Regions from separate parts of the Bacillus sp. Hm123 genome, predicted to be linked through region 1. Evidence: riboswitches for the same ligand, from Rfam matches in the RefSeq annotation. Region 1 holds a riboswitch; each other region holds the start of a gene.
What was found. Region 1 has a riboswitch for S-adenosylmethionine ahead of ACSVDJ_RS03940 (class I SAM-dependent methyltransferase). Riboswitches for the same ligand answer to the same signal wherever they lie in the genome.
Positions count from the first base shown of each region.

Region 2: it holds a riboswitch for S-adenosylmethionine, as region 1 does, so the genes downstream of both, ACSVDJ_RS14860 (methionine ABC transporter ATP-binding protein) here and ACSVDJ_RS03940 (class I SAM-dependent methyltransferase) in region 1, are expected to answer to the same signal.
Region 3: it holds a riboswitch for S-adenosylmethionine, as region 1 does, so the genes downstream of both, ACSVDJ_RS04760 (Na+/H+ antiporter NhaC family protein) here and ACSVDJ_RS03940 (class I SAM-dependent methyltransferase) in region 1, are expected to answer to the same signal.
Region 4: it holds a riboswitch for S-adenosylmethionine, as region 1 does, so the genes downstream of both, ACSVDJ_RS01610 (methionine ABC transporter ATP-binding protein) here and ACSVDJ_RS03940 (class I SAM-dependent methyltransferase) in region 1, are expected to answer to the same signal.

Region 1 is NZ_CM200277.1:755,414-762,808, reverse strand. Features, by position in the region: gene ACSVDJ_RS03975 (ABC transporter permease) at 1-27, opposite strand, end outside; gene ACSVDJ_RS03970 (ABC transporter ATP-binding protein) at 28-933, opposite strand; gene pabC (aminodeoxychorismate lyase) at 1,128-1,958, opposite strand; gene pabA (aminodeoxychorismate/anthranilate synthase component II) at 1,964-2,551, opposite strand; gene ACSVDJ_RS03955 (anthranilate synthase component I family protein) at 2,556-3,953, opposite strand; gene ACSVDJ_RS03950 (hypothetical protein) at 4,088-4,210, opposite strand; gene ACSVDJ_RS03945 (AAC(3) family N-acetyltransferase) at 4,356-5,183, shown strand; gene ACSVDJ_RS03940 (class I SAM-dependent methyltransferase) at 5,146-5,658, opposite strand; SAM riboswitch class I at 5,724-5,831, opposite strand; gene ACSVDJ_RS03935 (pyridoxal phosphate-dependent aminotransferase) at 5,894-7,090, opposite strand; gene ACSVDJ_RS03930 (carbon-nitrogen family hydrolase) at 7,190-7,395, shown strand, end outside.
Region 2 is NZ_CM200277.1:2,824,431-2,831,825, reverse strand. Features, by position in the region: gene ACSVDJ_RS14890 (acyl-CoA dehydrogenase FadE) at 1-1,416, shown strand, start outside; gene ACSVDJ_RS14885 (arsenate reductase family protein) at 1,553-1,915, shown strand; gene gcvH (glycine cleavage system protein GcvH) at 1,987-2,370, shown strand; gene ACSVDJ_RS14875 (toprim domain-containing protein) at 2,455-2,805, shown strand; gene ACSVDJ_RS14870 (thioredoxin family protein) at 2,808-3,104, shown strand; gene ACSVDJ_RS14865 (hypothetical protein) at 3,227-3,559, shown strand; SAM riboswitch class I at 3,691-3,802, shown strand; gene ACSVDJ_RS14860 (methionine ABC transporter ATP-binding protein) at 3,880-4,899, shown strand; gene ACSVDJ_RS14855 (methionine ABC transporter permease) at 4,892-5,560, shown strand; gene ACSVDJ_RS14850 (MetQ/NlpA family ABC transporter substrate-binding protein) at 5,576-6,412, shown strand; gene ACSVDJ_RS14845 (YuzK family famiily protein) at 6,824-7,021, shown strand; gene ACSVDJ_RS14840 (ribonucleotide-diphosphate reductase subunit beta) at 7,192-7,395, opposite strand, start outside.
Region 3 is NZ_CM200277.1:903,888-911,282, reverse strand. Features, by position in the region: gene ACSVDJ_RS04770 (arsenate-mycothiol transferase ArsC) at 1-90, shown strand, start outside; gene ACSVDJ_RS04765 (SpoVR family protein) at 191-1,597, opposite strand; gene ACSVDJ_RS04760 (Na+/H+ antiporter NhaC family protein) at 1,697-3,001, opposite strand; SAM riboswitch class I at 3,064-3,168, opposite strand; gene ACSVDJ_RS04755 (YhdB family protein) at 3,375-3,593, shown strand; gene ACSVDJ_RS04750 (phospho-sugar mutase) at 3,640-5,370, opposite strand; gene ACSVDJ_RS04745 (disulfide formation protein C) at 5,528-5,944, shown strand; gene ACSVDJ_RS04740 (thioredoxin family protein) at 5,946-6,413, shown strand; gene ACSVDJ_RS04735 (DUF5365 family protein) at 6,481-6,882, opposite strand; gene ACSVDJ_RS04730 (RluA family pseudouridine synthase) at 7,001-7,395, shown strand, end outside.
Region 4 is NZ_CM200277.1:260,636-268,030, forward strand. Features, by position in the region: gene ACSVDJ_RS01600 (MetQ/NlpA family ABC transporter substrate-binding protein) at 1-734, opposite strand, end outside; gene ACSVDJ_RS01605 (methionine ABC transporter permease) at 751-1,422, opposite strand; gene ACSVDJ_RS01610 (methionine ABC transporter ATP-binding protein) at 1,412-2,425, opposite strand; SAM riboswitch class I at 2,517-2,622, opposite strand; gene ACSVDJ_RS01615 (SLC13 family permease) at 2,727-4,577, opposite strand; partial or broken gene ACSVDJ_RS01620 (IS256 family transposase) at 4,801-4,932, shown strand; gene ACSVDJ_RS01625 (ABC transporter ATP-binding protein) at 5,140-6,891, opposite strand; gene ACSVDJ_RS01630 (ABC transporter ATP-binding protein) at 6,888-7,395, opposite strand, start outside.

The DNA.
Region 1 (7,395 bases):
CGTTTTTAATAATGTGGCGATACCCATTTATTCCACCGCCTCCGTTGTCATATCTAGGAAAATACTTTCCAGAGATGTTTTCTGCGTAAAAATCGCATTGACATCAAGCCCACTGCCGACCAATTCCCGATTAATGTCCGCTGGCTTCACCGCTTGTCCAATTCGGATAAAATCCCCTTCATCTGTAAATGAATATCCTTTGTTTTGCAATAGCTTAACAGCATCCTGCTTCGGTACCGCTTGCACCATTAGCGCAGCACTTTGCTTGCGGCGTAATTCATCCAACGTCCCTTGAAAAAGCAGCTGCCCTTTATTAATAATCCCAATATGTGTAGCGATCAGTTCAATTTCACTTAAAATATGGCTAGAGATTAACACAGTGATACCATATTTCTTAGGCAAACTTTTAATTAAATCACGAATTTCTAGAATTCCCGCCGGGTCCAAGCCATTTGTCGGTTCATCAAGAATGAGTAAATCCGGTTTTCCTAATAAAGCTTGAGCAATACCAAGACGCTGCTTCATCCCAAGTGAAAACTGCTTCACCTTCTTTTTCTTCACGTCTGTTAAACGAACAATTTCTAATACGCGATCAATTTCTTCTTTGCTTACTCCAAGGATTTGCCTTGTAATCTCTAAATTTTCATAAGCCGTCAAATGGCCGTAATACGAAGGGGATTCAACTAAAGAGCCGACCCGTTTTAAAATCTCTATCCGATGGGTGCGAATCGACTGACCAAACACCTCCACGTCTCCTTTGGTCGGCTGTATAAGGCCGAGTAATGTGCGGATGGTCGTTGATTTCCCTGCTCCATTCGGCCCTAGAAAGCCGTAAATGCCCCCTTTCGCCACCTGTAAATTCACGTGATTCACAGCTAAAAAACTACCGAACTTCTTTGTCAGTTCACGCGTTTCTATCATCCATTCAGTCATTTGTATTCCCTCCTATTTTTCATTCTGTTTTTAGTTTACAATTCCAAGCTTAAGCAAGGATTTGCTGAACCTTAAGATTGCCTTAAGTTTGTATCAACAGAGCGGATTTCAGGAGAAGGATTCAAAAATCAATAAAAATACCCCATAAATGTTAGTTTGATGTCTAACATTTATGGGGCAGTTCGTTAGGGTTTTTATGTCCAACGCTGATAATCTTCATAAAGGAGCTTAGTCATTTGACCTTCTTTACCCGGAAATGTCTTGCCGTCTAGCAAGTAGACAGGTGCGATTTCCTGCACAGAATTAGTAAAAAAGATTTCATCGGCTGTCATCAATTCTGCTAAAGTGTACAAGCCTTCTTCTACAGGAATTTGCAACTCTTTTGCCCGCTTTAATAAAAACATTCGAGTGATGCCGTTTAAAATGCCTGTATCAAGAGCTGGTGTAAAAAGCGTCCCTGCCTTCACCCAAAAAATATTAGATACTACACCTTCTGCGACATAGCCTTCTTTTGTTAAGAAAAGACCTTCTTTTGCTGGATCAGCACCAACTTCACGTTTAGCGGCAATGTTATTAAAGTAATGATGAGACTTCATTCGAAATTCAGTCTCCGGCGTATTGCGGCGCAGGTTCAGTACAACCGCTTCTTTCTCCGTCATCTCAGAAGATGGGACAACAGGGCGTTGAAAAGCCATGATGGTCGGTTGACTGAAAGGTTCAACTTGTGGCCCCATCGCTCCTTCCCCTGCTGAAATATTCAATCGCACAGAGGAATGAGGAAGCTTATTTTTCTCACAAAGTGCTGTGATGATTTCCAACGCATCCTCTGTTGTAATCGGGCAATCAATTTGCATTTCATGTAAGCCTTGCTGCAATCTTGCCATATGATTTTCTAATAAAAATGGTCGTCCTTCATACGTTCTGATGGTCTCGAATACACCGAGCCCATAAAGAAAACCATGATCAAATGGCGAAATCCTCGCTTCTTCTTTCGGGATTAATTTCCCGTTTAGAAAAATATACATCTTTTTTACATCTCCATCGCCGCTCGACGATAGCGACGGATAAAGCTTTGGAGCATCTCTTTTCCCCCATACGTCATAATCGACTCTGGATGAAACTGCACGCCTTCGATCGGGAGCTCTTTATGACGAATCGCCATAATTTCACCTTCTGCTGTCCAAGCAGAAATGTCAAAGCAATCGGGCAATGTTTCTTTTTTGACAATGAGGGAATGATAGCGCGTCGCCGGAAATGGATTCGGTAGCCCTTCAAAAATTGTCTGACCGTCATGCGACATATCCGATGTTTTTCCGTGCATCAGTCGCTCTGCTTGTACGACTTCAGCTCCAAATACTTGAGCAATTGACTGTTGGCCAAGGCACACACCAAAAATCGGAATCTCTCCGGCAAACGCTTGAATCGCTTCTAAGCTAACCCCCGCCTCATTCGGCGTACACGGCCCAGGTGAAATCATTAAATAATCCGGTGCCATGTCTCGAATTTCTTCAATCGTAATCTCATCATTGCGCTTCACGACGAGTTCCTCGCCAAGCTCCCCCAAATATTGCACAAGATTGTATGTAAAAGAATCGTAATTATCAATCATCAAAATCACTCTTTCATTCCTCCACTCTTTTACTCTCTGCCATTTCTTTCGCTTTCCAAACGGCTACAGCTTTTTTCAGTGACTCTTTGTATTCGTTTTTCGGATCGGAGTCGATGACAACACCAGCTCCTGCTTGGACATGGCATTGTCCGTCTTTCACAAGCATTGTACGAATGACAATGTTCAGTTCCATATCCTTGTTAAATCCGAGCCAACCGATTGATCCCGTATAAATGCCGCGACGTACTGGTTCTAGTTCTTCAATAATTTCCATCGTGCGAATTTTTGGCGCTCCCGTAATCGTGCCCCCAGGAAAGACCGCTTCGATCACATCGGCATTTGTTTTCCCTTCCGCTAATTCGCCGCGGACGTTGGAGACGATATGCTGAACGTGGGAATATTTTTCGATCACCATAAATTCATTTACTTCCACCGTTCCATATTTACTCACTCGACCGAGGTCGTTGCGCTCTAGGTCGACAAGCATCACATGTTCTGCGCGCTCTTTCTCATTTTCAATTAACTCGTTAGCTAATCGTAAATCCTCCGCTTCGTCTTTTCCACGAGAACGAGTGCCGGCGATTGGACGCGTACTCAATTCAGAACCTGCTTTTTTGACTAATAATTCAGGTGAGCCTGAGACGATTTGAAAATCAGGCGTGTGGATATACCCCATATACGGAGAAGGGTTTAACGCTCGTAACTCTTCATACACAGCGAGCGCTGGTACCGTTAACTCGCGAGACTGGCGTACCGATAAGTTCACTTGAAACACATCACCTTGAGAAATGTAGTGTTGTGTTTTTTCAATCGCTTTTTTAAATGAGTCTTCTGAAAAAGAAACGGATAACTCTTGATTTGCTGGTGTGGCCGGTGAATAAGGTTGATTTTCAACGACAGTTGTCCAACTTTTTTCTATCTGATCTAACGTTTCCTCACTAGTCAAGGTCATCAACCATAACTGCTCGGTTTGATGATCGAACACCGCCCACTCATCAAACACAAGAAAATAAATGAGTGGTAATCTAAGATCATCAGCCGCTTGCTCCGGTAGCTTCTCAATGTAGCGAGCATAATCATAGCTAATATAGCCAATCGCTCCGCCTTGAAAGTCTGGTAGCCCCTCCACTTTCGGTAGCTCAAATGACTTCATCCATCGTTCTAATTCATGAAGTGGAACCCCTTGACGATTTTCTTGACCGTTAGATGTCTCAATTTGAATCCCATCGTCTGTTGATTGCACGATTGCAAACGGCGACAAACCAGCAATACTTAAACGTCCACCACGCCCACTTTCTAAAATGACATGATGAGACTGATCGACAGTTAACGCTTTATATTGATGAAAAAATTGTTCTTTCGTATAAGGAATCGTTCGGTAAAATACACGTTGATTGTTCACTTGCTTCATCCTTTTTTAAGTAGTGTTTTGCTAAACGGGGGTTTCCGCTTTTCTTTGTCCAGCTGCGCCTCCTTGGAGCTCGAGGTCAGATGTCAGCCTGACTGCATGGCTGCATGGCTGGAGAACGCCATTTCGTCAGTCCGTCATCTGCTTGTCACTCCAGAACAGTCGGCTCCGCTTTTCTTTGTCCAGCTGCAATCCCCAGCGACTAGTGGACTTCCACGATCCTCCTTGCGATAAGTCAACATCGATTCACTGACGTTCATCGTGTTTCCTTTATCTCGTGCGGATGACTCCAGCCCATACGCCGCTGAACAGCGCCTTCCGCTTTTCTTATCATACTAAATTTTTCTCTTTCAAAAAAGATTCATATATAATAGAAGAAACTAAATGTTGTGTGGGGGAATGTTTATGGCAAGTAAGGATTTGATTGGTGAGACGAAATCGTTAATTACAAGAGAAACGTTAGTGAAAGATTTGCACGCTCTTGGGTTGAAGGCTGGTGACCATGTGATCACTCACTCTTCTTTGCGCTCGATTGGCTGGGTCGCTGGTGGTGAGATTGCAGTGATTCAAGCATTGATGGATACAATGACTGTGGAAGGCTCTCTAGTCATGCCTGCTCAAACGACTCATAACACAGATCCGAAGCATTGGAAAAACCCGCCTGTTCCTGAGGAGTGGTGGCCGAGCATTCGTTTTATGATGCCCGCTTATCTTCCTGAAGTTACCCCAACTCTTGGAATGGGAAAAATCCCCGAAGCATTTCGTAGTTTTCCTGACGTCAGGCGCAGTCTTCATCCCTCTTGTTCGTTTACCGCTTGGGGAAAACAAGCTGATTGGATTGTTAGCGATCATGCTCTCGATTTTCCATTTGGTGATCATTCACCACTCGCTAAGCTGTACGAGTTAGACGCCTCGATTCTTTTTATCGGTACGAATTATAGTTCCTGTACAGCCATGCATTTAGGTGAATTTCGTTCAAAAGATGGGCGCCCTGTATTTGAACAAGGTTCCGCTATGCTTGAACACGGCGAACGGGTGTGGAAAACGTATCAAGAATTAGAAGAATACTCCGACCGCTTTCAAGACGTCGGCGCTGCGTTTGAACAATCACATCATGTCCATACCGGAAATATTGGGCAAGCAACTTGTAAAGTAATCAAGCTTCGACCGTTAGTGGACTTCACATCTGAGTATTTCAATAACCTTTCAAAGCAACAAACCGATTCACTTTAACCGGGAGCTTTTTAACCTTTTTTAGCTCATCCCATCCTTGAAGAGCCACTTCTTCACGGGAGCAAGCAGTGATTTGCTGAACAAAAATTGCTTCAAAGCCGATTTCGCGAAGCAGATCCCAGTAGTCAGGCAAGCTTTTCTTGTAGACGAATGTTCCAGCTTGACGAAGGGTGTCTAACTCGGCTAAGTCCGCCACTAAGCGGCCACCTGGCTTTAACTGGGCAAAAATCTGCTTTAATAATATTTCTACTCCTTCTTTTTTATGAAGATTTAAGCTCGTTAACGCAATGTCAAACGTCCGATTTTTTGCTAAAAGAGCGGGCGTCACATTCACATTTGCTTTTGCTAATTCTGATAACAAAGCTGTATTTCCACCGATATATAAAACGTTTTCCCCTTTTTTCACATTCGCTGTATCAAAAAAACTCGCACCGGAAATTGTCCACACTACTTGCTCATCTATTATCGCTGTCATTTTTTTCTCCTCCTTCTAAATAAAAAAACCTCTTCGATAAGAAGAGGTTCATCATTCATCACTCTTTCTTATCTCTCAGCCTAAGCTGCAAGAATTAGCACCGTGCCTAGCATATAGCTAAGTCGGTTGCCGGGCTTCATCGGGCTTGTCCCTCCACCTGCTCTTGATAAGATTACGTAAATATTTAATTATTTTTTAAAACGATCATTTTCAGTTAATTTGCATTATTGCATGTTTATGAAAAACTGTCAACTGTATGTTCAAAAATTTTCAGTCGCTCGATTCGATCAATCGCTTCTAAGATTCTTTCTTCCGAAACGACCAGCCCTGCGCGTACATACCCTTCTCCGTACTTTCCAAATCCCACACCTGGAGCGACGACTACATCCGCTTCCTTCAGCAACAGGTCACTAAATTGCTCCGATGTATAACCCTTCGGCACTTTTAACCACGAAAAAAAAGATCCTTCAGGCGCTTCTACTTCCCAGCCGATGCGATTCAACCCATCGATGAACAAATTGCGACGTCTTTCATACATCGCCTCTTGCTCCTTCACCCCTTGCTGCTCGCCAAGTAAAGCTGCGGCTGTCGCTTCTTGCACCGCTCCAAATAAACTGCAATGCAAATGATCTTGCAATAACTCCAGTGCCGCAATGACACTCGGGTTCCCAACCGCAAAGCCGACGCGCCACCCGGCCATATTATACGTTTTTGACATCGTATAAATTTCCAATCCGACCTCTTTCGCCCCTTCTACTTGTAAAAAGCTAACCGGCTTGTTGCCGTCAAAGCCAATAGCTCCATAAGCAAAATCGTGAACGACACATAAATCATGTTGATTAGCAAAGGCGATCGTTTCTGCAAAAAAAGCTTCATCTGCCATGGCTCCAGTCGGATTGTTCGGATAATTAATAAACAATAGCTTCGCCTGTTTGAGCACATCTTCAGGAATCTCCTCATAGCGAGGCAAATAACGATTTTCTTCCGTGAGCGGCATCATATACATCTCTGCCCCCGAAAGTGCCATCCCCGACCAATAGTCAGGATAGCCGGGATCAGGTACTAACGCGATATCGCCCGGATTTAACAGCACCTGTGGCAACTCCACAAGCCCCGCTTTCCCTCCGAATAAAACAGCAATTTCTGTCTCTGGATCAACCTCTACCCCATATTCTCGCTTGTAAAATTCGGCGCACGCTTCTTTCACATATGGAAATCCTTTAAATGGGGAATATTTATGATTCACCGGATTTTCAGCGGCTTTTTGCAAGGCCTTGATCATATGACTAGCTGGTGGCTGATCGGGACTTCCTTGCCCTAAATTAATCACATCTCGCCCTTCGTTGATCGCATCATTCACTTTTTTTCCAAGCTTCGCAAAAAACTGATCTGGCAATGCTTCTAGTAGCTTTGATTGCTCAAATTTTTTCATGCTATCACTTCTCTCACTTTTAAATTGTAGTAAATAATGTTATAACGAAAGATAAAGATTGTAAAGAATGAATTTTCAGACAGAAATGGGGCGTTGAAAGTGAAAATGAAGATTGCTTGTCTCCAAATGGATATTGCTTTTGGAGATCCGAACACCAATTATCAACGAGCAACACAATGGCTACAACAAGCAGCAGACCAAGGATGCGAGCTTGCGATACTACCAGAATTATGGACAACAGGATATGACTTAACCCGCTTGGATGAAATTGCTGATCACGAAGCACAGAAGGCGATTGATTTTTT
Region 2 (7,395 bases), 1.5 Mb from region 1:
GTCTTATTCGGAAACGAAGAGCAAAAGCAAAAGTATTTGCCAACATTGAGCACAGGGGAAAAAATCGCGGCGTACGCCTTAACAGAGCCGGGATCGGGGTCGGATGCACTAGGAGCGAAAACAACGGCGAAACTAAATGAAGCCGGCACGCATTATGTGTTAAATGGTGAAAAGCAATGGATCACAAACGCAGGATTTGCCGATGTATTCGTTGTGTACGCGAAAATTGATGGCGATAAATTTTCTGCTTTTATCGTCGAGAAAGAATTCCCAGGCGTATCCACAGGGGCAGAAGAAGACAAAATGGGGATTAAAAGCTCGTCAACGCGGACATTAATTTTACAAGATGCCGAAGTGCCGAAAGAAAACTTGCTTGGCGAAGTCGGTCGCGGCCATGTGATCGCGTTTAACATCTTAAATATCGGCCGTTACAAGCTCGGTGTCGGTACAGTCGGAAGCTCAAAGCGTGCGCTTGAAATTACGTTGAAATATGCAAATGAGCGCAAGCAGTTCAACACACCAATCTCGGCTTTTAACTTAACGAAAGAGAAGTTTGCCACGATGGGTGCGAAACTCTATGCTTCTGAAAGTGCGATTTACCGCACGGTTGGTTATTTCGAAGACCGCATGAGCCAGCTGTCAGAAGAAGAGCAAAAAGATGGAATGGCGATTTCCCAATCGATTGCTGAATACGCGATTGAATGTTCATTAGGAAAATTCTTCGGCTCAGAGGTGCTTGATTATATGGTCGATGAAGGCGTGCAAATTCACGGGGGCTACGGCTTCATGGAAGAGTACGAAATCGCTAGAATGTACCGCGATTCCCGCATTAACCGCATATTTGAAGGAACGAATGAGATCAATCGCTTAATCGTGCCAGGCACTTATGTCAAAAAAGCGTTCAAAGGTGAACTTCCGCTGCTGGAAAAAGCACAACAATTACAAGGTGAATTAATGATGCTGATGCCAGAAGAAGTGGGGGCAGAGCCACTCGCACAAGAAAAATATTTAGTGAAAAACGCCAAGAAACTCGGTCTAGTAGCCGCTGGTTTAGCGGTTCAAAAATATGGTAAGGCATTGGAAAAGGAACAAGAAGTGTTGTCTAATTTAGCGGATATCGTTAATTTAGTCTATGCGATGGAATCAGCAGTTCTGCGCACAGAAAAAGCGATCGCCAATGTAGGAGAAGAGAAGAGCAAACAAAAATTATTGTACACGCAAATTTTCTGCCAAGAAGCGTTCGATGAAATCGAAGCACACGCGAAAGAAACATTGGTCGCTGTAGAAGAAGGCGACAACCTCCGGATGATGCTATCGGTTTTACGCAAATTAACACGCTACACACCAGTCAATATCATCACGAAAAAACGTGAAGCGGCTGAAAAATTAATTAGCGCTGAAAAATACGTCATTTAATTTAGCTAGCACCCGCTCAAGTGGCGGGTGTGTTTCGTTTGACGTTCGAACCTACAAAAGAGGGTTTTATGTGGCAAACAGCGAAGTTATTTGTTATAAAGGGTATAAGTTATTTAGAATGGAGGTCGACGAAGGAATGACGTTGACATTTTATTGGTATCCGAAATGCGGAACGTGCCGCAATGCGAAAAAATGGTTAGAAGAGCGCAACATCGAATTTCAAGCAGTACATATTGTAGAACAGCCTCCTTCTAAAGAGGAATTAAAAGATTTATATGAAAAAAGCGGCTTAGAATTGAAGAAGTTTTTTAACACGAGCGGTCAGAAGTATCGCGAGCTTGGGTTAAAAGACAAAGTCAAAACGGCTACGGAAGACGAATTGCTGACCCTTTTAGCTTCTGACGGCATGTTAATGAAACGTCCACTCACGACAGATGGACAGAAAGTGACTGTCGGTTTCAAGGAAGACAATTTTGAAATGAACTGGGCAAAACAATAGAAAGAAGTTTCTTGCTTTGTTCTTGTAAAATAGGTAAAGTTTAATTGAAATCACGTAATGGAGGGATAGGTATGAACGCACCAAAGGAATTACGTTATTCTAAAGAGCATGAGTGGATAAAAACAGAAGGAGAACAAGTTCGCATCGGCATCACTGAGTTTGCACAGTCTGAACTAGGCGATATCGTATTTGTTGAGCTTCCATCTGTAGGGGATGAAATTAAAGCAAACGAGCCGTTCGGTAGCGTAGAATCTGTTAAAACAGTTTCCGAATTATACGCACCTATTAGCGGAAAAGTCGTTGAAGTGAACGAAGATTTAGACGACAGCCCAGAGCTAGTGAATGAATCTCCTTATGAAAAAGCTTGGATGGTCGTTGTTGAAGTATCCGATGCTTCTCAAGTAGACGGCTTAATGACGGCTGAGCAATATGAGGAAATGGTGAAAGAAGACTAATGACGAACGAGAGCACTTCCACGTGATGGAGGTGCTTTTCTTTAAAAATAGACAGACTGATCATCGAGGCGAAGGGTGATGACGATGTTTGTGGAGAAAACGATTGTTGTTGAAGGCACTTCTGATAAAAGAAGAGTACAAGAAATCGTGAAAGAGCCAGTTGAAATCATTTGCACAAATGGTACGATTGGTGTGAGCAAGTTAGATGAAATGATCGATGAGCTTGATGGTCGAGATGTGTATATTTTAGTAGATGCCGACAAAGCAGGGGAAAAGCTGCGAAAGCTATTTATTCGCGAGCTGCCAGAAGCTCATCATTTATATATTGATCGAGTGTATAAAGAAGTGGCGACTGCTCCTTATCGACATTTAGCTACGATCCTATTAAGTGCCAACATCGATGTGCACAGTAAGTTTTTGCAAAAAGGTGGATAAACATGCAGCCAGAACAATTGTTAGCGATGATCGAGCAACAGCCGAAAGTAGCGATTTACGCCTACGCTCCCATGTGTGGGACGTGCCAGCTCGCTTCGAAAATGCTCGATGTCGTAGAAAAAGTAGGAACAGCTTACGAATGGGCTCGGATCAATTTAAATTATTACGAGGATTTTGCCGAAACCTATAGCATTGAAAGTGTTCCGTGCTTACTTATTTTTCATAAAGGTCAGCTGATGGAAAAGATTTATGCGTTTCAGTCTGTTCCGCATATTTATGAAAAATTAAATCAGTATTAACGACAACCTGCCATCGTTTTGGCAGGTTTTTTGGCGAAGATATTGTCGAGCAATTCTTAAAGGATTTTCCGCCCTTTTTTTTGAAATAAGTAATCATAAAGCAATTAGAGGAGGCGGGCGGATTGCATAAGCAACTTTCGATGATTCAAGAGGCATGTCAAGAAAGAGCGCATCTCCATTCAATGCTACCAGTTGAACCTGTTGGTGTGCTGTTAGAAGATGAACATGAACATTGGTTGTTGACGATTAGCAAAGAAGGCATTGCTTTTTCCAACGAAGACTTTCAGCCGTGGCAGTTAAAAGTGAGTGCCAAAAAAGGCAACATGGCTCACTGTTTGGCGGGAGAACAACGCCTTTTTCTGTACCATCGCATGGGCAAAGTGGACCTATCAGGCCTTTATCGACTGCAACTCTGGTTCGAATCCCTCCTCTGGCTTTGTCGGGCGTATGATTAAAAGCGGAAGGCGCTGTTCAACGGCGTATGGACTGGAGCCATCCGCACGAGATAATAAAAAATATTTTTCTTATTGACAATTTTCAAACTAAGATGATACAATCAGTCTCAACAATTAATTGAATAGCGAAACTCTTATCAAGAGAGGTGGAGGGATTGTGCCCGACGAAGCCCGGCAACCTTCAACAATGATTTGTTGAAAAGGTGCCAATTCACACAAAGCGATTGCTTTGGTAGATGAGAGAAAGGACCTTAACAACTTATCCCTTTCTGCTCATTGCGGCAGAAAGGTTTTTTATTTTAAAGGGAGAGTGAAGCCATATGATTTCAATTGCAAATGTGAAAAAGATTTTTGCAACGAAGAGTGGCACAGTGACAGCGGTAGATGACATTAATTTAAACATAGATCAAGGAGAAATCTTTGGCATCATCGGTTACAGTGGAGCGGGAAAGAGTACGCTAATCCGCATGCTGAATGGGCTTGAATCTCCTTCTGAAGGGTCGGTCGTTGTCGCTGGTCGTAAAGTATCAAATATTCGAGGAGCGGAACTGAGACAAGCACGCCAAGAGATTAGCATGATTTTTCAGCATTTTAACTTGCTTTGGTCGAGAACGGTTCGGGAAAATATCGCCTTTCCACTTGAAATTGCTGGTGTTCCGAAAGAAAAACGAAAAGAGCGCGTCGATGAACTGATTCAGCTAGTTGGGCTGGAAGGTCGTGAAGAGGCTTATCCTTCTCAGCTAAGCGGTGGTCAGAAACAGCGTGTCGGGATTGCGAGAGCATTAGCGAACAATCCGAAAGTGCTTTTATGCGATGAAGCGACGTCCGCACTTGATCCGCAAACGACGGATTCGATTTTGGACTTGCTAGTAGATATTAATGAGCGACTCGGGTTAACGATAGTGTTAATTACTCACGAAATGCATGTTATCCGCAAAATTTGTCATCGCGTGGCTGTGATGGAAGCAGGAAATGTCGTGGAATTAGGACAGGTGCTCGATGTGTTTAAGCATCCGAAGCAGCCGATTACGAAGCGATTTGTTCAGCAAGTGACGGGGACAGAGGAGTCGAGAGAGACGATTGCGCATTTACTTGAACAAAAAGGGAAAGTGATTAAGTTGAGCTTTATTGGCGAATCCGCTGAACAGCCGATTATTACCGAGTTAATTCGCAATTTTCAAATATCTGTTAATATCGTTCAAGGAAACGTGTCGCAAACGCAAGAGGGCGCTTATGGCTCGCTCTTTGTTCACTTAACGGGTGCGGAAGAAGAAGTGAGCCGAGCAGTTGCCTACTTAGATCAACATCAAGTGAGTTCGGAGGTGATCACCCATGCTTGAGCAATGGTTACCAAATGTGAAGTGGGATAAAATTTGGGGAGCAACTGGTGAAACGCTTTATATGACGGGAATTTCAGTTGTTGCGACTTTTATTCTTGGTATTTTACTAGGTTTACTCTTATTTTTAACATCGAAGGGTCAAATATTAGAAAATAAAGCGGTGCATGTGATTGTTGCTACGTACGTGAACGTGTTTCGGTCGATTCCGTTTATTATTTTAATCATTTTATTAATTCCGTTTACGAAAGTGCTTGTTGGGACGATGATTGGTGAAGATGCAGCATTACCTGCTTTAATTATTGGGGCATCCCCGTTTTATGCTCGGATTGTTGAGATTGGGCTAAGAGAGATTGATAAAGGGGTCATTGAAGCGGCCCGCTCGATGGGGGCGAAAACGAGCACCATTATTTTTAAAGTGTTGTTGCCAGAGTCGATGCCAGCCTTAGTTTCTGGTATTACGGTCACGGCGATCGTCTTAGTTGGCTACACAGCGATGGCAGGTGCCATTGGGGCTGGTGGGCTTGGAAACTTAGCCTTTTTAGACGGCTTCCAACGCAGTCAAAGCGACGTGACGTTCGTGGCAACCGTCATTATTGTACTCATCGTATTTGCGATTCAATTCATTGGTGACTTGTTCACTAAGAAATTAGATAAAAGATAATGAGGAGGAAATAGAATGAAAAAGTGGTTATTTGCTTTACTTACATCATTGGTGGTATTAGCCCTCGCAGCATGCGGCGGTTCAGAAGAGAAAAAAGAAGAAGGTAAATCAGAAGAAAACAAGAAATTGGTTGTTGGGGCATCTAACGTTCCGCATGCGATCATTTTAGAAGAAGCTAAGCCGTTATTAGAAGCAAAAGGCTATGAGCTAGAAATTGAAACATTCAATGACTATATATTGCCAAACAAAGCGTTAGATGAAGGCGAATTAGATGCGAACTACTATCAGCATATTCCGTTTTTAGAGTTACAAAAGAAAGAGCATGGTTACAAGTTTGAAAACGCAGGTGGTATTCATATCGAGCCAATCGGTGTGTACTCGAAAAAATATAAAAGCTTAGATGAACTATCTAAAGGGGCAAAAGTGTTAATGAGCAGCTCTGTAGCTGACCATGGTCGTGTGTTAAGCCTGTTAGAAAAAGAAGGTCTCATTAAGCTGAAAGATGGTATTAATAAAACGGATGCGACACTTGAAGACGTTAGCGAAAATAAAAAGGACTTACAATTTGAATATAACTATGAACCTGCTTTCCTTCCACAAGCATTTAATAATGGAGAAGGTGACATCGTAGTAATTAATTCTAACTTCGCGATTGATTCAGGGTTAGATCCGTTGAAAGATCCGATTGTTATTGAATCAAACGATTCTCCATACGTGAACATCGTAGCTGTGCGCAGCGGAGATGAAGAGAATGAAAAAATTAAAGCGTTGATCGACGCGTTACATTCACAAGAAATTCAAGACTTTATTATGAACGAATGGAAAGGCGCGATCGTGCCAGTAAACGAATAAATAGAAAGAAGCTTGTCGCTTGATTATGGAGCGGCAAGCTTTTTTTGTGGGCTCTGCGCCCGATGATTGGTTGTTGCCGCCCAATTTTGTTCGAATCGCGCCCAATAATAAGAGGAAAGCGCCCAATTATAGGCCAATCACGCCCGATCGGCTCTTTGTCTGCTTAAAAATCTCGTATAAACCGCTCGTGCTCATCACATATTAAAAGGGCGATAAGCTAGCAACATTAGCGGGAGGATATGAAAGGATATAGTAAGAATTTTAAGAATAAGGGGAGTGATCCGGATGTCAGTAGTGGAGAGCTAGTGAGAGGCGATGAGAGCAGGCTATATGCTTTTTGTGGAAAAAGCCAATGATTGTTAACATAGATAGTGCAAGTTAAAAAAAGGAAAGGAATGATTCCCTATTAATTTGTTTAACTCACTGAATTTAACGTACACAGAAGGTATGGAGAAGGCGATGCATGGAGCACATGGAGTCGGATACGAGGTGTACAGTCAAAATCATGAAGTGAGGATGAATGTGGAACGCCAGCGCGAAGAAGACTATGTCAATAGTCGGCGCATGGTAGCAGCTGTTAGCCGTCGATTTATCAATCATTTATCATAATAATGAGAAAAACCAGTGCATTACTGCTGGTTTTTTTCGTGCTTCAAAATTAAAAGGGGTGTCCAAGAAAGTCGAAGAAATCGCTTGTAAGGTTAAAGAAGCCGCTCGTAAAGTTAAAGAAGCCTCCAGAAAATCAGTGAAAACTGACTTTCTGGAGGCTCCTTTCATTTTTACAAATCATCAAAACCGTTTAAATCACTTGTTTTCACATATTGACGAGATGTTTGTTCAAAGAAATCCGTTTTTGTATCATCAAAATTGTCGACATACGCGCGAATCCACTTCATTGGATTTTCTGTGAATTCATCATAAATCTCACTTAATCCGAGCATTCTAAGCATTTTATTCGCACGGTATTTTATATAACCATCCAT
Region 3 (7,395 bases), 150 kb from region 1:
CAAGAACCTATCGAAAAGTGGGCTACTTATCAAGTTGTTTGCGATACATTGGCTGACTATGTGAAAGGGTTGCAACAATATATAAAGTGAAACTTCAATCAGTGGGAGTCTTACAGCCCGTTAATGCGGGATAACATGACGTAACTTGCTGAAAGTAGGGAAGGCTCTTCTTCGTGAGCCCTCCCTATTCTTACACATATTTCCGTTGCATTTTATTGCCGCTATAACAAAACACGACTTCCCGATCTTCCACAATCGTTTCTAAATGAACGGCTCTTCCCCAAAGTGTATATACATACGGCAATACCTTCTCTAAATATTTTAAATCAAGTTCAATCCCTTCATACCAATGCTTTAAATATAATTCACCTGATTTCATATAATCCCCATCATTCACCGTAATATACGGGAAGCCCCCATTCACTCTCATGCCTACAAGCTGATCGCGAACGTTTGTCCACTCCTTGTCCGTGATTTTATAATCTTTACCTTTTTTTTCGAACAAATACATATCTTCTCTCATCACAAGATCCTTTGTTAAATAATTACGTAAAAAGGAAATATCTGATTCGATTTCACGGACTTCAAACATTTTTTCGCGCCCACTTCCCGGTTGGACACCATTTCTAATCATTTCTTCCGTCGGATGATTATATCGCTCTTCGATATCCTCGAACATTTTCAACCCTAAATAATAAGGGTTGATTGTCGTTCGAGATGGCTGAATCACACCGGCATTCAGCTTAGCAAATTCAATTGCTTCTCCAGATGTAAGGTCCAGTTCTCGAATAATTCGCTGATGCCAATACGACGCCCATCCTTCATTCATAATTTTTGTTTCTAACTGCGGCCAAAAATAAAGCATTTCTTCCCGAACCATCGTCATAATATCACGCTGCCAATCCTCAAGCTCCCGACTGTATTGCTCAATAAACAGCATAATATCCTTTTCCGGTTGCGGCGGCAGCTTTTTCTTCAACTTTTTTTCGGGCTTCTCCTTATTTTCTGATGAATCTAACGACCATAAATCATCATAGGGACTGACCCTTACTTTCTCTTCTTCCTCTTCTTCATTTTTCCAAGGCAATTGGGGGCGAATTAAAGACGGATCAATATGCTCTTCAATGGCTAACACCGCATCTAAAAACTGTTCAACCGTCTCCTTGCCATAATCGATTTCATATTGGTGAATACGATCAGCTGTCGCCGCCATACTTTCAACCATATGACGATTCGTTTGACTAAATCGGACATTACTTTTAAAGAAATCACAATGAGCGAGTACATGGGCAACAATTAATTTGTTTTGAATTAACGAATTCGTATCAAGCAAAAAGGCATAGCATGGATTAGAATTAATTACTAATTCATAAATTTTGCTCAACCCAAGATCATACTGAAGCTTCATTTTAAAAAACTGTTTTCCGAAGCTCCAATGAGAAAATCTTGTCGGCATTCCGTATGCGCCAAATGTATAAATAATTTCTGCCGGACAAATTTCATACCTCATCGGGTAAAAATCGAGACCAAACCCAGAAGCAATTTCGGTAATCTCATCAATTGCATACTGAAGCTTCCTCATCTCTACCGCATTCATCTTCACTCCCCCTTTTTTCCTTTACCAATACTTATGAAAAAAAAGAGCAAGACATACCACAAGAAAAAGGCTGACACATTTTAAAGTCAGCCTTTTTGCTTATTTATTCGCTTTTAAACGAGGAAGATTGAATAGTATAGCTACGATCCCACTGATCCCGATTAACACAGGATAAATCGAATAGCTCATAATGCTAATGGGCGAAATACTAGCGAGTCCGGCCGCTGCTAACATTTGGGCTCCGTACGGGATCATCCCTTGAATCAAACAAGAGAACACATCGAGTATACTCGCTGATTTCCGCGGGTCAATGTCATACTCATCCGCGATATTTTTCGCTAGTGGACCAGCAACGATAATTGCGATTGTGTTGTTCGCCGTTGATAAATTCGTTAAGCTAACAAGGGAAGCAATTCCGAATTCCGCCCCTTTTTTAGTGCGAATCCTTTTCATAACAAATTGTAAAATAAATTCGATACCACCGTTGTAACGAATCACTTCAATCATTCCACCAATAATGATGGCAATCATCGCCATTTCCAACATACTGCTGATCCCTTCAGATATCGCTTCAATAAAAGAGAAGAATGTATAGCTACCATCCGATAGGCCGATCATTCCCGCCAAAAGAATACCACCGCTTAATACGACTAGCACATTCATCCCAGCTACAGCCGCTACTAATACAGCTACGTACGGAATAATTTTAATGATTTCGTATGATTCTGCTATTACTATACTTTGCTGTCCAGCAGTGATCATTCCTAAAAAGACAGCCGTGATCACCGCCGCTGGAAGGACGATCAAGAAATTCGTTCGAAATTTATCGGCCATTCTTGTTCCTTGTGTACGTACTGCTGCAATCGTTGTATCGGAAATGATCGATAAATTGTCGCCAAACATCGATCCACCAATGATCGTTGCCATCGCTAAAGCTAGCGGAATCCCCGTTTCATCAGCAATGGCTACCCCAATAGGTGCCAAAGCAACAATCGTTCCGACAGATGTTCCCATCGATAAAGAAATAAAACACGCAATAATGAACAAGCCAACCATTAATAAATTTTGCGGCAAAATAGACAGCGCTAAATTAACGGTTGAATCGACAGCTCCCATTCCTTTCGCTGTAGAAGCAAACGCCCCTGCCAGCAAGAAGATGAAAGCCATTAGCATAATATTTGGATGCCCTGCACCTTTCGAAAAGATATCCACTTTCTCCATAAATGTTTTTTTTCGATTCATCATTAACGCAATCGCCGATGTAATAAATAGAGCAACGATAATCGGCATTTTATAAAAATCACCAGTGGCGATACCACTTCCAATAAAGATCAACAAAAAAATCAACAGCGGAAACAGCGCCCAACCGTTTGCTTTTTCACTCAACTCCTCCACTCCTTCCATAAAATCGCAAAAATAAAAGACCTTTCTGTCAGCAAGAAGAGGTCTCAATGTAAAAAACACCCTTCTTATCTTTCAAGCATCTACTTGCTGGATTTGGCACAGCACTCTATTTAGAGTCCGCTGCCGAGACGTCTTAGGGCCAGTCCCTCAGTCTCTCTTGATAAGAATTGTTCCATATGTTATTGTCAAAAACTTACGAACTTTCCATTTGGAAATTACTTTTTTTGAGTGTAGCCCACTCCGACTATTATACATTGTTCCTGCTAATCAGCAAGCTTTTTTTCATCATGACAGCCTACCCATTATTTGCAGAGAGAACTTTCGCCGCACCGACATATACTATAATCAATTCCTCTTAAAGGAGGGACTGCCTATGGAATATACGGATTACGACCGGGCTCTCTATTATGTCCATCGGTCCGATTGGAACAATTTATTAATTTTAATGGTTAGAACGAATGACCATTTGCTTTCAAAAAAAATTGAGCATTTCCTCCATGCTCGTCGGTTCCCTAATTCTTATTCTGCAGTGGAGCAAACGTTTTATACATTGTTCCACTATATCGAGCACGCCAATTCGCTGAACACGTAAAGAATTCCACCAGAAAGGCGGTTTTCCGAAGAAAGCCGCCTTATTATTATATCATTTGATGAATGTGTTCCATAACCTTTCGCTCGACTTCTTGAAGCTTGAGGTCGCTGCTCTCTAACGATTCGCTAACGACGCCGAAATAAAACTTCACTTTCGGTTCTGTTCCAGAAGGTCGCATACATACCCACGTTTGATCATCTAAGAAATATTTCAACACATTGGAAGCCGGCAATTCAATCGCAGATGTCTCCCCTGTTTGTCCATCAGTCCGCTCACTCGTTAGATAATCCTCTACAATTCTAACAGCCCTGCCAGCGAGTTCTTTCGGTGGCTGTTCGCGGAATGACGATAAGATCGCCTCGATTTTGTTCGCTCCTTCAATCCCTTTTAGCGTAAGGGATGTTAACCCTTCACGATAATAGCCGTGACGACGATAAAGGTCAAGCAAGACTTCATATAATGTTTTTCCTTGTTGTTTATAGTAAGCACAAGCTTCTACTGCCAAAATCGCCGCTTGAATCGCATCTTTATCGCGAGCGAAATCTGCCACTAAATAACCGTAGCTTTCTTCATAGCCAAATAAAAATTGATATTCCCCCGTTTGTTGATACGCTTCAATTTTTTCTCCGATAAATTTAAAGCCGGTTAGTACATCTTCACAAGAAACACCATACGATTCAGCGACGATTCGACCTAGCTCCGATGTCACAATCGTTTTGAACACACGACCGTTTTCCGGAAGTTGCCCCTTTTCCTTCTTTTGTGACAGAATGTAATCCATTAACAGCGCGCCGGTTTGATTGCCTGTTAACAACATATATTCACCGTCTAAATCCTTTACAGCGATGCCAAGTCGGTCAGCATCGGGATCAGTGGCAATTAATAGATCTGCTTGCTCAGCTTTTCCATCGCGAATTGCTAGCTCAAACGCCGCTCTTTCTTCTGGGTTTGGAGATTTCACAGTGGAAAAATTCGGATCTGGCTGTTCTTGTTCAGCGACGACCGTCACCTGCTTGTAGCCTAGTGCTTCTAATCCTTTACGCACAGGCATATTTCCAGTTCCATGAAGCGGTGTGAACACCACTTTCACATCCGATTCCTTTGCTAGCTGTGGCTGTTCCGAAATCGTCATTAAATGCTCAATATAAGAACGGTCTACTTCTTCACCGATCATTTTCAATAAACCTGTTGCTTGTAACACTTCAATTGCTTCTACTTGTATATGTAATTCATTAGGGATGCTGTTTACTTTTTCAATGACCTGGTCGGCCTCTTGCGGTGCAAGCTGCGCGCCGTCTGGTCCGTACACTTTATAGCCATTATATTCAGGTGGATTATGACTAGCTGTAATCACAATCCCAGCAAATGCCTGCAAATGTCGAACAGCAAATGAAAGTTCCGGGGTTGGTCGTAATTGTTCAAACACATACGTTTGTATACCATATGTTGCAAGCGTTTTGGCACTTTCAAGGGCAAATTCAAACGATTTATGTCTTGAATCAAACGCAATCACGACACCGCGTTGCTTCGCTTCTTCCCCATGCTCAAGAATGTACTCCGCTAAACCAGCAGATGCTTTCCGAACAGTATAAATATTCATCCGATTCGTTCCTGCACCAATGATGCCGCGCATGCCACCCGTACCAAACTCTAAATTTTTGTAAAAAGCCTCTTCAATACTCGGCTCATCCATCTCAATTTCAGCAAGCAGAGTATGCATTTCTTCGTCTAAGCCTTGAAACTCTTTCCAACGCGTAAATTCAGCTTTCCAACTCATCCGCAATCTCCCCTAACTCATCAAAAAAGTATCTTTCCCTTCTATTTTATCATACAATTGGTTAGCATTTACAGCTTTACGTGTTGCATATTTGTTTACATATTCCCCTGTTAAATAATATACTCAGAATCGAACATACTTTGAATAAGGAGCCATTATGAAAAAAGAAAATTTATTGTTTACCGCATGGGGCACTTCCTTCCTGGCGATGCTTGGAAGCTTATATTTTTCAGAAGTTATGAAATATGAGCCTTGCGAGCTGTGCTGGTATCAGCGAATATTTATGTACCCGATCGTTTTCATTCTTGGACTAGCGGTCATCAAAAAAGATGTGACTGCGGCGAAATACTCTTTATTGCTTTCTGTCATCGGAGGTAGTATTTCGATCTATCATTATGCGATTCAAAAAGTCAGCTTTTTGTCGGAAACTGCACCAGCCTGTGGCAGAGTTCCTTGTACCGGAATGTACATTAACGGGCTCGGATTCATTACAATCCCTTTTTTAGCATTGACAGCATTTATTATTATTTTCGTAACTAGTCTTATGATTATTAAAGGAAAGGACAACGCCTAACATGAAAAAAGTCATTATTTTTTCTTCTATTATTTTAATTCTTTTCGGAGGAATTGTTTTCCTAACGAAATCTCAACAAAAAGAAGCATCGAAGGACAACCCATATGGAAAGGATGATCTTCATCCAGAAACGGTTAAGCAATTAGACGACCCGAACTATCAAAATTTAATTATGCCAGACGAGTTAGAAAAGAAATTAGCCAATAATGAAGATGTGACCGTTTATTTCTTTAGTCCAACGTGTCATTACTGTGTACAGACCACTCCTATGTTAATGCCACTTGCTGACGAACAAGGTGTTGATATTCAACAATATAATGTCCTTGAATTTAAACAAGGCTGGGATGAATTTGCTTTTGAAGCAACCCCTACCTTGATCCATTTTGAAAACGGCAAAGAAAAAGCTCGTGTAACAGGCGGCGCCTCTGAAGAAATCTACACACAATTCTTCAAGGAAAATATTAAGTAAAAAAAAGGCTGTCTTCACTTGAATCTAGTGATAGACAGCCTTTCTATGTAAAATCTCATAGCTATGTTCACACGAGAAATTTATTACCGGGAGTAACATACATCATATTAAACATAGCATTTTTCTTTTCATGAAATTGACTAAGTAGGTACGGAAAATGAAGGTCGAACTCCTTCAAAATCTCAACATTTCGTTGGAAGATATCTTCATAATAGGAAGACAGTTGACTTGGCTCCTTTGCTTCAAGAATGACAATGATCGTCTGCAAGCTAGCGATCACCTTAAATGCATCGCGAAGAAGGTGAAAGGACTCAATATGTTTATCTGTTATATGAAGGATTCCTTGCTCATTCATGCGCTCAAGCTCCTCATCAGAGAAAAAACGTGGCAAAATTTGCTCTTTAATTTGCTGAACAAGTTCAATAATCTTCTCCTCTTGTTCTATCGTAGAGGCCATATAAATCATCATCAAATAACACCTACTTTACTACATCATTTTTCATCTCATTGATAGAATAACATATTACGACACGGTTCGTGGTGGTAATTTTGCGTAATTAACTATTTAAAATAAGGAGAGGGTTTTCATGTACGAAACAAACCGCAAAAGGTCGCTGTTTGAAGTGACGATTCCACCGAAATGGAGTGGAGAAACAGCGGATTCAATCTTAAGAAACATCTGGAAGCTTCCGAAAAAAATGATCCATGAATGGAGAATGAGCCAAGAGGTGCTTGTTGATGATGCAAAAGCAAATTGGCATACTCCCCTTGCTCCAGGGATGAAGCTACAAGTACCTTTTTTCGCAAAAGCGGAGAAGGATGTAGTAGCTAAAGCACGAGAAGTCGAAATTTTATTTGAAGATGATCATCTGTTAGTAGCGAATAAACCTGCTACGATGAAAACTCACCCAAATAACGAAGCAGAAACAGACACGCTATTAAATGCCGTTGCCTTTCATGTACAAGCGGCAGGTGAGCCATG
Region 4 (7,395 bases), 490 kb from region 1:
TTTGATAGCTGGGAGTCTTTGTTTTCTTCTTTTACCGCCACAATGTTACGGAATTTATCAGGCATGTTTTCTAAAAATAAGGCCTTTTGCAAGTCTAGTCCTGCGGCTAAAGCGAAGTTACCAGGAACAGCGGCAATGTCTGCACTTTCGATTGCGCGTGGCAGGCCAGCTGCTTCAATCGGTTGAAGCTGTAGGTTTTTCGGGTTTTCAATCACATCTTTCTCTGATGCTTTTAGTTCTTCAATGTTCGGATCAATTTTAATTAAACCTTGTTCTTGCAAAGAAAGCAGTGTACGTGCAGCGTTTGATGGATCGTTAGCAATCGCTACGCGAGCACCATCTTTAATATCATCAATCGACTGATATTCTTTAGAGAAGAAGCCCATTGGTGCAGTCGGGACGATGATTAAATCAGTTAGTTTCATATTGTTTTCTTTCGCGAAGTTTTCAAGGTAAATCGTATGTTGGAATAGGTTAGCGTCGATGTCACCAGCGTCTAATGCTTTGTTTGGCTGAACGTAGTCACTGAATTCAACGAGTTCCACTTTGTAGCCTTTTTCCTCTAGTTGAGGAATGATCGCTTTTTGCAACATATCACTATAGGGCCCCGCTGTTGCTCCAAGCTTGATTTCCTTGCTGTCTCCAGCTGATTTGCTCGTGTCATCTTTTCCACCGCAAGCTGCTAGCGCAGTAATCAATATTAATGCAAGTGCTGCTAGTAAAAATTTTTTCATGTTATTTTCTCCTTTTTTATCTTTTATCGATGGCTTTAGCAATTAAATCTCCCGCTTGTTGAATCAGTTGTACGATGATGATTAAAATGACGACGGTAGCAATCATGATCGTATTGTCGTAGCGGTAATAGCCGAAGCGAATCGCTAAATCTCCGATGCCGCCACCGCCGATGATACCTGCCATCGCAGAGTAGGCAACGAGACTAATAATCGTTAGTGTAATTCCTTGGATAACACTTGATTTTGCTTCAGGTAATAACACATCTTTAATAATCATCCAAGGGGTTGCTCCCACGGCAATCGAAGCTTCAATGACACCTTTATCAATTTCTCGCAAAGAGGTTTCGACAAGGCGAGCGAAAAATGGAATCGCTGCTACTGATAAAGATACACTTGCTGCGATCGGCCCAATCGTATCTCCGACTATTAATTTAGTTAAAGGGAATAAGGCCACTAGTAAAATAATGAACGGAATGGAGCGAACCATATTGACGATAAAGCCTAGAATTCCTTTCACATAGCGGTTCTCCCAGAAGAGACCTTTGTCGGTGACGAATAAAATAATGCCAAGCGGTAAACCGACAATGAGTGAAATACTTAAAGAAATTCCGATCATTAACAGGGTTTCACCAAACGCTTTCCAAATGTCTGGCAGCATCTCGATGAAATGTTGGACATCAAATAGCATGCTCAATCACCTCCACATAAGCGCCACGACTTTCCATATAGGATTGTGCTTTGGCGATGCTGTCTTCTTGTCCTTGTAATTCCATCAGGAAGATTCCTAGTGGCTTTTCTTGAATGTATTCAATGGTGCCGTGTAGGAAATTCCCACGGACGTCAAAGCTTTGAAGCATATCGGAAATGACTCCTTCACCAGCGACTTCACCTTTAAACAACACTTTCACGATTTTTCCTGTGACGCTATGTACAATCGATGGCGGTAAGTCAAACGATACGACACTACTAATGAATTCCTTTGTTAGCGGCTTGTCTGGATTCGCGAAAATATCGTACACTGAACCTTCCTCAATCACTTTTCCGTCTTGCATGATGACCATGCGATCACAAATTTCCTTCACAACGTCCATTTCATGCGTAATGAGAACGATGGTGATATTCAGTTCACGATTGATTTTTTTTAGTAATCGCAAAATCGATACCGTTGTTTTCGGATCAAGTGCGGAGGTGGCTTCATCACAAAGTAAGATCGACGGATTGTTAGCTAAGGCTCTCGCAATGCCTACTCGTTGTTTTTGTCCGCCGCTAAGCTGGGCAGGGTAGACGTCAATTTTTTCAGAGAGACCGACCATGTCTAATAGTTCACGTACTCGATGATCAATTGTTTCTTTCGGTGTATTCGCTGCTTTTAAAGCGAAACGGATGTTTTCACCGACCGTTTTTTGACTAATGAGATAGAAATGTTGAAAGATCATGCCGATTTTCAAGCGAGCTTGACGTAAGGCAACGCTGCTTAATTTCGTTAAATCTTGCCCATCGACGATGATGCTACCGCTTGTAGGGCGCTCTAATAAATTAATACAGCGTAGAAGGGAGCTTTTTCCTGCCCCTGAGTAACCGACAATGCCGAAAACCTCACCTTTTTGGATCGTGAGTGATACATTATCAACGCCTTTTACTTGTTTCTTTTTTGTTTCATATATTTTTGTAAGATTCTGAATCTCTAACATAAGGAATCCCTCTTATCTATTGGTAAATTTCTTGAAAATACAAAAAATGCTTCTTTCCATATCTGAAAGAAGCATCGTTTAAGAAACGGTCGATTTATCTTTCAGAATGAAATCATTCTGTAGGAATTAGCACCTTCCCATCATATGGGGGTTGCTGGACGTCATCGGGCCTATCCCTCAGTCACTCGTGATAAATTCCAATTATTCAAATGTGTTTTAAAAGGTTTTTAAAAGGTATGGTCTTTATAATAAAGTGCTTTAGTATTATTGTCAAACACTTTTTTGAAAATTTTAATTTTTGTTATAGCGGGAAGAACAATGGGATGATAATCATCATGACGATCATCATAATTAGTTGTAATGGTACGCCTACTTTCACAAAATCCATGAACTTATAGCCTCCCGCTGTCATCACAAGTGCGTTTGTCGGAGAAGCAACAGGTGTAGCTAACGCCATGTTGGCACTAACGGCTACCGCCACCAACATCGTAGTAGGATTGACATCTAAGCTCAGCGCAGCGTTGATAGCAATAGGGGCAAATAACACCGTTGTAGCGGTATTACTAATGAATTGGCTGAACACCATCGCTAAAAAATAAATGCCTGCAAGCACACCCATCGCTCCAAACCCACCGAGCGATTGAACAATTCCTTCTGAAAGAATTGTCATCCCACCAGTTTTATCTAAGGCGGTGGCCATCGGTAACATCGCTGCAATTAAGACGATGCTTTCCCAGTTGATTCGACTATAGGCATCATCCATATTTCGAACACATCCCGTCACAACCATTAATACAGCAGCGATTAATACGGAGATAACGGCAGGGAACACTTCAAACACCATCGATAAAATCATCAATAGCATAATTCCACCAGCGATCGCAGCTTTTCCGCTAGCCGCTGCCATGCTGGCGTGTTCCTTCGGTTGCCCGATGACGACGACATCTTTCGTCTCTTTCGCCAACAATTCAATTTCATTCCATGCCCCTTGGACTAATAGGGCATCACCGAAGCGAAGTCGTTGTTTAGATGTTTGTTTTAACACATGCTCGCCTTGGCGATTAATCCGAATAATATTTAAGTTATATTTTTCACGGAAGCCAATATCTCTCACTGTTTTATTAACTAGGCTAGAATGAGGAGTTAGTAGCACTTCAGCAATACCGAGTTCTTTTGATACGAGCTCGCCTGCTTCTGAATGCTCATCTTCTAAAATTAATGAATAATCTTTCACTAATTTTTGGACATTTTCGAGAGAGCCTTGAATATAAAGCGAGTCTTTCAGTTGAATAATGCTTCCTGGACCGGCCATTTCTTGATAAGTGACCGGCAAAAGGTTAATGCCATCCGTTGATTTTCGCCGAATTTGCAAGATGCATAATTGATAATTAACCGGAATTTTCAATTGTGCTAATCGCTTGCCGATCATTTCTGAATCATTGGGTACATTTACTCGGTATAAACGATCACCTAATTGATAATCAAGGGCAAGCTGTTTAGGGGATAGCTTATGTTCAGCCTTTGATTGATTGTTATTTTTTTCGTTAGGAAGCAATCGGTTGCGGACGAGAAATAAATAAATGATTCCGACGATAGAACCGAGAACCCCAATTGGCGTGATGTCGAATAAACCAAGTTTCTCATAGCCGTGATCAACAAGACTTTGACTAATAATTAAGTTAGACGGGGAGGCGATAAGCGTTAACATTCCAGAAAAGCTAGCCATGAAAGATAATGGAATTAAATATTTAGATGGACTGCTATTCATACTCATCGCAATACTTACAACGATCGGCATCATTAAAGCCACCGTTCCCGTATTACTTAAAAAAGCACCGACACAAGCGACAATGACGAGCAGCAAAATAAATAATCTCTTCTCGCTATCCCCTGAAAAACGAAGAAGAAGATTTCCTGCCATTTGCGCGAGGCCTGTCCGAAAAATTCCAGCTCCCACGATAAATAAGCCAGCTAACATAATCACAACAGAATTAGAAAAACCAGCAAAAGCTTCCGTTGGATCTAAAATGCCAACTAAGACAAAGGCAAGCAGAGAGAGAATCGCTACAAGATCCGTCCGCAGACGATTCGTCATAAACAAAGCAATCGTAATCCCTAAAATGACAAAAGTTAAAGTCAGCTGCACAGTAATCGGATTCCTTTCTTTAGGTCATTATAATCAATTTCCTCTAACTATTTTACTATATAGATTCAGAAAATTGACTAAAAACTTGAATGGTTTATGGGGTAAGGGGGATTATTTTTAAATCTAAACAGCCAAGTATCGAGAGTATAAAATAATTTGTGTAGCTGAAAAATTCCATGTAAAAAGGAAGACCTTTTCTTGATAGAATTAAGTCACCACAACCAATCCTAGAAAAGAGGCCTTCCCTATGAATAAGTTTACAACAGCAATCGTCAATGTCACGCAGTTTGAAGATTACAACGAACGTTTCGCCACACGCTGTCATATTGGCTTTAACAAGGCACTTGCTGCAAATAAGTAGGATGACTAAAGGGCTACCGTTAATGAGTTGCGCCAATCCCGAATGAGTTTCACTTAGTTCTAGTTCACGTATGAGAGGCGCCATAACAGGAGCGATAATCACAAACCTACCATCGACACAAAAACACTAAAAAATATACTAAATCGAACACATGCAATCTTCATCTCATTCTTCTTTCTGACCTTCCATCACCACGATTCTATTAATCTATGTTGTTAGTTTCCAGTTCTCAGCAGCTTGTCGTATATCAATAAAGCGACGATATACACCTTTTTCTTTCATCAGTGAGCGATGTGTCCCCTGTTGAATGACTTTCCCATCTTCTAACACGATAATTTGACTCGCATTTTCTATCGTTGCTAAACGATGTGCAATAATGATGGTTGTTTTTCCTTGGATTAATTCTTCTAGTGCGGCTTGAATGAGTGTCTCATTTTCTGGATCAAGACTTGCAGTCGCTTCATCCAGTATAATAATCGGCGCATTTTTCAAAATGGCACGGGCAATAGAGAGGCGTTGCTTCTCACCACCAGATAATGAAAAACCACCTTCACTAAGAACAGTATTATAGCCATTTTCAAGTGACATAATAAAGTCGTGGCATTGTGCTTTTTTCGCTGCTTCCATCACATCATCTTCCGAAGCATTTGGATTTCCAAAAAGAATATTATTATAAATGGTATCGTTGAATAAATAGACCTTTTGAAATACCATACTAATGGATGATAATAAATTGTTTAACTGTATTGTGCGAATGTTGATGCCGCCAATATAGATAGATCCATTAGTGACATCATAAAAACGGGCAATCAAATTGCAAAGAGTTGTTTTTCCAGAGCCTGATGATCCAACAATCGCTGTAGTTGTACCTTCTTTAACCGTAAAGGATACATCCTGTATGATGGGCCTTGCATCGTAAGCGAAGGAAACTCGATCGAACTGAATCGTATGTTGTGTAAGTGTAATATCTTGACTTTCTTCGTCAATAAATGTTGTGCTTTCAATGGATTCCAGTTTATTTAGTGTATTATTAATGGTTTCCAAAACATGTGTGGCATCGCTAATCGGTTCAATACTGTCAAACATGACAAATGAAAACAGCGTAATAAGGAACATATCCGCAAGTGTCATTTCGCCATTTGTGACCAAGTAACAGGCAACAAATACAAGGAGTATAGAAGCAAGTTTTAAGGCTAGCCGATGTCCAATATTGAAAATACCAAATCCTTTTTGAATGGTTATATTGACTTCTTTACTATTACGAAAGGCATCCTGTATATTACGAGAAGCTATTCCTTCCTGATTAAAGTTCTTAATGACAGACATTCCACGTAAGTATTCTAAAGTCGCACTAACGAGTTGATGTTGACTTTGTTGATGGTAACTAGCATTTTTCCGACTATGTCTTTGCAGGAGTCGTAGAAAGATGGATGAAACAATCACACCACCAATTGCCACGAGTGCCATTAATGGCTCATAGAATGATAAAAATAGAACCATCGTAAATGTCAGTATATAGCCATTGACTACTACATCAATCATTTTTATACCCATCATTTCAAAGAATGAGAGATCTGTCGTGACGGTACTATTTATATCGCCTATGCGATGCTGCTGAAAGAATCCAAGAGAGACTCTTTTCAAGGTATGTCCCATTTTGATGCGATGGTCTGCGGTTATTTCAGAGCCGATACTTTCCTGGTAACGTGCTTTTAAATAGGCAAAGATGAAACGACCCAAAATAGCTAACACTAAAAAAAGTAAAAGCAACCAAATGTACTTTATCTCTAATGCCTTTTTTCCGTAATAGTCATCTAGCATCATTTGTAAACCATTAGCAGTAATGACAATGGGAAGGGCTATACAAATCGATTGAAAAAATGAAAATACAAACCCAAGATATAAACGTTTTTTGTAAGGACCAATCCAACGTATGATTCTCGTCAGTATTTTAATCATTTAACGATACCTCCTAAAGAATGATTCGTATCAGAGAGGAACTCATATTCTTTTGAACCAATATGAGCCGTCCACAATGTTTGATAAAGCTCATTCGCTCTGAGCAATTCATTATGGGTGCCAATCTCGTGGATACATCCATCCTTTAATACAACAATTTGATCTGCGTGTTTGATAGTGGACAACCGGTGGGCAATCACGATGAGAGTTTTATCTTTCGCGAGCTCGTTAAAGGCTTTTTGAATTTCAGCCTCATTTTCAGGATCTGTAAAAGCTGTCGCTTCATCGAGTATAATGATCGGTGCGTCTTTTAAGATGGCACGAGCTATAGCAATACGTTGCTTTTCACCACCAGATAGTTTGTTGCCAGCTTCACCTGAATCAGTATCATAGCCGTTCTCTAATTGAGAAATAAATGCATCACATCTTGCTAAACGTGCTGCACGATAGACTTCTTCGTCACTAGCCTGTGGATTTCCCATTCGAATATTTTCGAACAGGCTG